Regions from separate parts of the Neobacillus oceani genome, predicted to be linked through region 2. Evidence: predicted binding sites of a transcription regulator. Region 2 holds the regulator's gene; the other holds the start of a gene.
What was found. Region 2 encodes LexA, which represses DNA repair genes until DNA is damaged. Its sites were predicted from a motif close to CGAACATATGTTCG; they were not measured.
Positions count from the first base shown of each region.

Region 1: the regulator LexA is predicted to act here: its motif matches at 2,581-2,594, upstream of V1499_RS01865 (YolD-like family protein).

Region 1 is NZ_CP143543.1:345,773-350,245, forward strand. Features, by position in the region: gene V1499_RS01855 (type I restriction endonuclease subunit R) at 1-875, shown strand, start outside; gene V1499_RS01860 (M48 family metallopeptidase) at 893-1,618, shown strand; gene V1499_RS01865 (YolD-like family protein) at 2,359-2,499, opposite strand; gene V1499_RS01870 (hypothetical protein) at 2,755-3,555, shown strand; gene V1499_RS01875 (Abi family protein) at 3,912-4,473, opposite strand, start outside.
Region 2 is NZ_CP143543.1:1,972,362-1,976,834, reverse strand. Features, by position in the region: gene V1499_RS09800 (recombinase family protein) at 1-629, opposite strand, end outside; gene V1499_RS09795 (LysM peptidoglycan-binding domain-containing protein) at 632-961, opposite strand; gene lexA (transcriptional repressor LexA) at 1,118-1,738, shown strand; gene V1499_RS09785 (hypothetical protein) at 1,785-2,012, opposite strand; gene glnA (type I glutamate--ammonia ligase) at 2,931-4,265, opposite strand; gene V1499_RS09775 (MerR family transcriptional regulator) at 4,295-4,473, opposite strand, start outside.

The DNA of each region.
Region 1 (4,473 bases), 1.6 Mb from region 2:
ATAAATTCGATGCAGAAGAATACGAGGTTTGGCTGGAAGAAGAAGACCGTAGGGAGAGTTTCTATGGGGTTTTAAGCAACTTCGGCAGAAACCTTGGGATTGCCCTTGAATCCGAAAAAATATACAATGCCTTGCCCGTAGAGGAACTTCAGAGGTACAAAAAGGATATGAAGTTTTTCCAGGAATTACGAAAAAGTGTGAAGCTCCGTTATTCGGATACGATTGACCATAGAGAGTATGAAGCAAAAATGCAGAAGCTAATGGATAACTACATTTCTGCAGAAGAGGTCATCCGTATAACCAATCCTGTCGACATTTTGAATGAAAAAGCATTCGAGGAAGAATTGGAGAGGTTAGATACAAAAAGGGCGAAGGCAGACGCCATACGGACACGGCTAACCAAAAGCATTAACACAAAATGGGATGAAAATCCCGCCCATTATAAGCGTTTTTCGGAACGTATTAGAGAAGCCATTCAAGCCTACAAAGAAAAGCGTATATCCGAGGCAGAGTATCTTAATAAGATGAAGGATATTATGAATGACTACCGCAAAGGTGAGACATCAAATGACTATCCCGTGGTTATCAGGGACAATCATAATGCCCAAGCCCTTTACGGTGTAAACAAGGACATTCTTCAACCGATGGAAGTTGGAGAGGAAGATATAGCGGGATTAGCTGTGAAAATGGATCAGGTCATTCAGAGACATAGTAAAGTGGATTGGCAGGATAACATTGAGGTTCATAATCGCATAGCCCAAGAATTAGACGATTTGATATACGACTTTATGGAAGAATACCATGTAAAGCTGAATTATGATCAAATAGACCTGATTATCGAACAAATTAAAACTGTTGCCCTCCGTCGATATTGAAAAAGGTAGTGAACAACATGGAAAAACATCAAATCCAGTATGGCAACAATTTAATAGAATTCAATCTGGAAAGAAAGAATGTAAAAAATGTGAACCTCAATATAAAGCCTGACATGTCAGTCGTTGTGTCGGCGAATGAAAAGGTTCCGTTAAGTTTTATTTGTGACTTCGTGAAAGGGAAAGGGGCATGGATCTCAAAACATGTTAAGAATTTTGAAGCCGTGCAACCTTATGGACAAAGTGAACGAGAATATGTGAGTGGTGAGTCTTTTAAATACCTCGGAAAGCAGTATCGTTTACGTGTCTTTGAAACCGAAAATGAGGAGATAGTAAAGTATTATCGAGGGTTTATCCATCTGTACGTAAAGGATAAAAATAACCTTAGCCGTAAAGCAAAACTGATGGATGACTGGTATCGGGAGAAGGCTCGGAAGGCTTTTCAGAAATCCCTGGATAAGTTGTACCCATCAATGCAAAAACACAAGATAGAAAAGCCCTCTATTGATATAAGGGTTATGAAGGCACGTTGGGGGTCTGCATTAGTAGATTCCAATACAATTCTCCTCAATGTTGATTTGATAAAGGCACCGAAATACTGCATTGACTATGTAGTATTGCACGAAATGATTCATTTCAGGCACAATGACCACAGTGGAGAATTTTATGATATGCTGTTCTCGCTCATGCCAGATTGGGAGAAAAGAAAGGTCATTTTGGACGAGGAAGTTGTGAAAGACTTATGACGAATATAAAGGGCAACTCCGCTAAATTTCAGGAGTTGCCCTTTATTAACTTTATTCGTCGGTAAGATGATATTGGTCAACAAAATTGAGTAGGCACTGTGCAACGATATGCTGGATTTGTAGGTGTGGAATTTTCTGCTCGCCTGTTTGGGTGAATTGTTCATAGAGGCTATCGGGGAGGCGGAAGTTCCTTGTTTTTGAATTGGAATGGAAAATACGTTTGTCCGATTTAAAGTCATCGTTATCCTTTCTTTGTTCAATTAACTCAAAAGGCAACTAACCGTTAAGGGAAGTTGCCTCTTCTCATGTATCTAGCAATGCGCTTCAAAGCTGTATTTGATGTGAATGTTTCCCTCTGACTGGCAGGTTACTTTCTCCACCAATGAATTCAGGATTTGAGGTGTCAAATCCTTAAGGTTAAGCAGGTCACTAAGCTTTTCTTTAAGGGCGGCTATATGATTTTATTTTCGCACTCTGTCAGGTCTTCATTTAGTTGGGCTTGTTTAATCAGAATTGATTCAACTTTCGCATCTAGTGCCTGCTTTAATTCCACTAAATCTTCCTACCTTAAGGTGCCTTCAGTTACAGCTTCACATAATCAAGCTTATGTTTCCGGCCTATCTCAATCCTAACAACCTATTTGCCATTTTTATCCCTTACATAAAGCTGCCTTTAATACGGATCAATATTAAATACCACTTTTGGTCCAACTTCTTCAATAAATCCGTCTAGCCATAATGTTAGTCTAATTTCCAATTTATCTTGAATGCTTTGAATAAGCAATTATTAAACTCCTGTAGCTGCCCTTCGTCCAGTATTGGTTTCTCCATTTTCATATCATCCATTTCAACATGTTTTAACATAGCCTTGTGTTCGGGCATGAAAAAAACCCTGTCACTTAATAAAGCCTCTATCCTTCATAAAATTACCTCCGAGCTTAGTTAGTTATTTAGTCATTAAAACGAACGTGTGTTCCATCTATCGTCGGGTTTTCCTAAATGAAAATCACTAAAATCAAAATTGCTTTTTAATTACTTAAAAATTACTTAAAAATTGCTCTCAAATAACTTGTGTAATTTATGTGTATATTTTATAATTAAAGAGTAATTTATACTATGTGGAAGGATGATAAGTATTTGATTAGTTTTGAGCGTTATCGAATATGGCAGGATTGGTTAAAAGAAATTCCGGCTCTAAAAGACACGGGGAACGGGATCATCGCCAGATGCTTCATCTTAACAAAGGGCAATCTTGGGGAAGTGGAATTCGTGACAGGTGCATCAAAGCAGGAGATTTTTCGGGTTTATGAGTGGCTAAGTGAAAAGAACTTGCTTAGTGGTCTAACTTTGACTAAGGAAGAAGAGGAAGTCGAGGATGAGGGGGAATTGGGGCATATGGCAGCTGTAGTACAGGGAAAGAAGAAAGAACGTACATTTACTCGGGAAGAAATGGTGGACTTTGCGAAGAAAAAATTAAGCCTAGACAACAAAAATATTCGTTTTATTAGTCTGAAGCATAATGTATTAACTTGTGAGCATGGCGGCCGGAAATTTAAAGTATACATTAGTTCATCGAGGGATTATGAATCATTCAGGAAAAGCCACGAATATGATCCCTATCGTGTATCTGCATGGAGCAAAGGAACCAAAGATTTGTTTTCGACCTATGACTACTACGCCTTTTTGGTGAAAGCAGATAAGAACACACGGTATGTTACAGAATTTGAAGACGGAATTGAGGGAATGCTTATTAGCCAAGAGGAATTGATTCACTGGATGTCTAAAAAAGTGACCGTTCCTTCTGGTATGATAAATTTCTATATACATTACCAGCAATCTAAAGGTGGAGGGAGAAATTCAATTACGGTTAAAGATGACCGGGAAGATCCCGCTCTGCCCTTAAATTATTTGGTTCAAAATGGCTGGTCAATCAGATAAAAAAGATCCGATATTAATATATCGGACCAAATAAAAAACTTTGCTGCCTTAATTATATAGAATGAAAAACAGAATAACCATCCCCGGGTAGTTATTTTTATATACCACAGGGACGGTTCTTTTGGTACTGTCCTTGTGGTGTTTGACCTGTTAGCTTAGAGGTAATCTTTTGTTTTATACAAGGGCATCTTCTATTCCGGCCAGGCTTGCTTAATGAAAATTTCTTGCCATAACAAGAGTCTAAAAAAAGTAAAAGGGGAATTGGACGCATCCAATTCCCCAAGGTGTAGTCCGAAGACATTCACCGCTATTCACTACTTATAATATACCCTTTATCACGATAAGATTCAAACATTTTATATAAAATTTTTCAACAAATTTAGTTTGGTTACTGTATTAGTATACAATATTCGACTATAAACGGTAAAAGGTATTTCCGCTCTAAAGTCATTGATGATATTTTCAAACTTTCTTACCAGTTGGTGTAGTTCTGTTTTTGTTACACCTAAGTTCTTAAGTAAGTATACCGTAAGAATTAAGTAATCCACAATAGTCTCAAAGGTTATGTTAGGTATAGATGTTTCATTATTAATTAACCTGCACAAGGTACCATTTATTCTACTCCTTTTGAAGCGAGTGTCAAAAATAGCCTCATTATGTGCGAGTGCATTTCTTAAATCTTTCAAAAGAAACGTGATGATTTCGGTCATTCTTCCGTCGGTATCAAAAGCAATATTTATTTTCAAAAGATTTGAAATATCTCTTTTCATATTTATATTCGAACAAGCAATAAAGTTGCCGAATTCACCTAATGATATTACTTCAAAGATGGCCCAAATAGGTACATATTCGTCTTTATGATAAAAATGTTGTACAATGGGCTTCCCGAGTAAATAGTCACGTGATAGGACACTATAA
Region 2 (4,473 bases):
CGTCGGTGCACCGTCGCTTTGGATACATCGTAACCGAACCCTCTAAGGGTCGCGGCGATTTCCGCAAAGGTGAGGCCATTGTCTTTCAGCCTGATAATTTCATTTACTGGGACTTCGATCCGTTCACGGCCAGGGCTCTCATCCAGGTTTTTCAGGTTTTTCTGGGGCTTATAGCCTTTTTCAATGGCCCTTTTCATTCCACGCTTTATCTTGATATTGTGCAATTTACGCTGATATTCCTCGACCATCGCGACAATATTAAGAATCATCGAGTCGGATTCAGACAGCTGGAGTTCACCGTCATGCGCCACACTGTATAGCTTGATGCCATTTTTTGATAATACATGAAGGATGGCTATTTTGGCATTTCCCCTGCCAAGCCTTGTTTCATCCTGAATAAGAACGGCATCAATTTCCCCATCCTTTATGAGGTTAAGCAGTTCTAGGAGCCCCTCCCTTTCAAGGGAATATCCGCTTGCCTGCTCCCTGTAGACCGCTGCCTTTTCAAACCCGTGCCTTTTCGCAAGAGCAAGAAGTTCCTCCTCCTGCCTTGCAAGGGACGTTTCCTGGGCTTCCTTTTCTGTGCTGACTCGGCAATATATCGCTGCCCGGACGCCCTTGTTCCCCATATTTACTCACCCTTTCCAACACTTGCTAGCTGCTGTCCCTCGCTAATGGTGAGCTTTTTAATAGGGACAATGATTTTGTCCCCTGGATAAATCGTGTCGCTCGCGAGTTCATTGTTTTTCTTTACCCAGTTTATAATATCAGACCGGTCCATCGAATGGCGTTCGGCAAGCTCTTCCGCAACCGCCCAAATGGAATCCCCTTCTTTCACTGTAATGGTCATGTATGTATCTTCAGTTGCAGGTTTGCTAAAGTACGATACCGCTCCTGCACATAGGCTGCTGACAAAAATCAATAGTACGACATAAGAGTTATTTATCAAAAATTTCTTCATTGGACGCACCCCTTAAGAATGTATGTTCGGTTTATTTGATTTGATTATAATCCGAACGTCTGTTTGATGTCAATGAAAAAACTCGAACTTATGTTTGTATCTTTGTACAACCCATGCTATAATTAGGTAACAATACCAGAAGAGGTGTTTCCATTTATGGCTAAAATATCGAAGAGGCAGCAGGAGATCCTTGATTATATTAAAAGTGAAGTAAAAAGAAAGGGTTATCCGCCGTCCGTCCGTGAAATCGGTGAAGCAGTGGGGCTCGCCTCAAGCTCGACCGTACACGGCCACCTGGAACGGCTGGAAATGAAGGGCCTTATTAGAAGGGACCCGACAAAGCCAAGGGCAATTGAAATTCTTGAAGCCGATGAAGCATACATCCCGAAAGTCAGGGTCGTCAATGTTCCAGTCGTTGGGCGTGTTACTGCCGGACAGCCAATCACCGCTGTTGAAAATGTCGAGGAGTATTTCCCCCTTCCGGAAACGATGGTCCCTTCAGACGAGCAGGTTTTCATGCTTGAAATTATGGGGGAAAGTATGATTGAGGCTGGTATCCTTGATGGGGACTATGTCATTGTAAAGCAACAGAAGACAGCAAATAACGGAGATATCGTTGTCGCAATGACAGAAGAGGACGAAGCTACGTGTAAAAGATTTTACAAAGAAAAAGACTATATCCGCCTCCAGCCGGAAAACCCAACCATGGAGCCTATCATCCTTAGGGAAGTATCCATTTTGGGAAAAGTTATCGGCGTATACCGGAGCATCCATTAAAAAACAGGCTATTGCGGATAGCCTGTTTTTCTTTGCTTCTATATATTTATTGTTCCGTCTGGGCTTCTTCCCTTTGCTGTGCCCGCTCGTCATACCAAAGCTTCGCGTGGGTAAGGATTGAGAAAACCAGGAAGAAATTCATTGCCCAAACTCCGATGAATGGGCTTATGCCCCCAAACTCGATTGTTTTATACCCCTTTAAAATCATCACAAGATAGGATTCAATAAAAACCAATACGAACCCAGCCGCACCTGCAACTGCCATTCTGATCATGCTGATACCCCCTCAAAGTTCGGAAATTCAAAAGTTTGTCACTTTGTTTTTACAGCTTTGTGAACATAAACAACATACCAACATTTTTAACCTTGAATCTGTTATTTTAAAAGTACAGAAAAACTTCAACAGCAATCGATTCAAAAACAAGCCATCATAAGATTGCTTAGTCAAACATCGCATTGAACAGCCAGAACACAACGAGATCGAACAGCCTAGACGCATCAGTGGAAACGAATCGCATCGTCATTGACAGGGGTTCCAACTAGATTCATCTATGATTTGCATCCAGATACAGAATGGTCATCTTAGAAACAGCTATGATTTGCATCCAGATACACAGCATCACAGCCTAGAAGCACCTAAGATTGGCACCAAGATACAAAACCTTACAACTTAGAAACATCTACGATTTGCACAAAGATACAGAATGGTCATCTTAGAAATAGCTATGATTCGCATCCAGAAACACAGCATCACAGCCTAGAAACACCTAAGAATTGCACCATGATACAAAACAACACAGCTTAGTAACATCAATGAATGGCAACATGAGACATAATGTGCACCATCGCACCCCAGAGACACCAGGAAAATGCATCTCTGAGACAGCGCAGATAAAGAACTACATCAGATCAGCTGGCACTTGCTTAACTGGCTGCCAGCTGAGCCGGATTACCCGCATTGAAAAATCCTGTATATATTCCAAAGTAGCCGCTAACCCCCTTGGCGGCTATTTTTGTTGTCTCTCTTTTATTATATACCATCCTGGAATATAAAGTCATAAACAAAAGTCACAAAATTGTCATATTTTAATGTTTTTTCACATTTACACGTATCTCAATTCCATACCAAACACAAATCCTATGAAAAAAAGCAGTCCACTTTTACAAAAGTGAACTGCTTTTTTAAATTCTATTAGTACATACTCATATACTGTTCGCGTTCCCAAGGGTGTACCTGGGTTCTAAACATATCCCATTCGATTTCCTTCGCTTCGAGGAAGTGCTCAACGATATGCTCGCCAAGCGCGGACAGGATGACATCGTCTGTTTTCATCATATCAAGCGCTTGTGCAAGTGTAGCCGGCAGGTCGGCAATTCCTTCTTCGATGCGCTCTTCCTTCGACATCACATAAATGTTACGGTCAACTGCTGCTGGCGGTGTCAACTTGTTTTTGATACCGTCTAAGCCAGCCTTCAATAGGACAGCCATAGCCAAATACGGATTGGCTGCAGGGTCGACGCTGCGCACCTCAACACGCGTGCTCATTCCGCGTGAAGCAGGGATACGGATGAGCGGTGACCTGTTTTTCGCGGACCAAGCAACATAGCATGGCGCTTCATAGCCAGGAACCAGACGCTTATAAGAGTTGACAGTCGGGTTTGTGACGGCAGTGAAGTTTGTTGAGTGTTTAAGGATGCCGGCGATGAAATGGTATGCATTCTCACTCAGGTCCAATTTGCTCCCTTTTTCATAAAACACGTTCTCATTACCTTTGAACAGGGACAGGTTGCAGTGCATGCCGGAACCGCTCACGCCGAACAATGGCTTTGGCATGAACGTAGCATGCAAACCATGCTTCCTGGCGATTGTTTTTACAACAAGCTTAAACGTTTGGATATTGTCGCACGCAGTGATGGCATCCGCATATTTAAAGTCGATTTCGTGCTGGCCCGCCGCCGTTTCATGGTGGGAGGCTTCGATTTCAAAGCCCATTTCTTCAAGCTCAAGTACGATATCGCGGCGGCAGTTTTCGCCAAGATCGGTTGGGGCGAGGTCAAAATAGCCTCCGCTGTCATTCAGTTCAAGAGTGGGTTCGCCATTCTGATCAAGCTTGAATAGGAAAAATTCCGGTTCCGGCCCAATGTTGAAGGTTGTAAAGCCAAGCTCTTCCATTTCTTTAAGAATTCGTTTCAAATTATTGCGTGGGTCGCCGCCAAATGGCGTTCCATCCGCGTTATGGATGTCGCAAATGAGGCGCGCAACTTTCCCTTTCTCGGCTGTCCACGGGAAAATGACCCATGTATCAGGATCAGGGAAAAGATACATATCGGATTCCTCAATCCGGACAAAGCCTTCAATGGAGGATCCGTCGAACATCATTTTATTGTCAAGCGCCTTTCCAAGCTGGGAAATTGGGATTTCCACGTTTTTGATTGTCCCGAGAATGTCCGTGAACTGCAGACGGACAAACTTTACGTTCTCCTCTTTTGCCATTTTTTCGATGTCTTCACGTGTGTACCTTGCCAAGTTGTTTCCTCCTTTATAATAGCAACGGATTAATTGAAAAATCGGGACATATCGCCTTGCCTTAAGGTCGAACGGTTGAACCGCCCGGCATGGAGCAATTCATTGCGAAGCAATTTCCTTAATTCAACTTCCGTCAATTCCTTTTTCGGCTTCTTTTCCTTTTCGGATTCGCGCTGCCTTTTCTCCTTGTTGACGAGGAACAACTCCC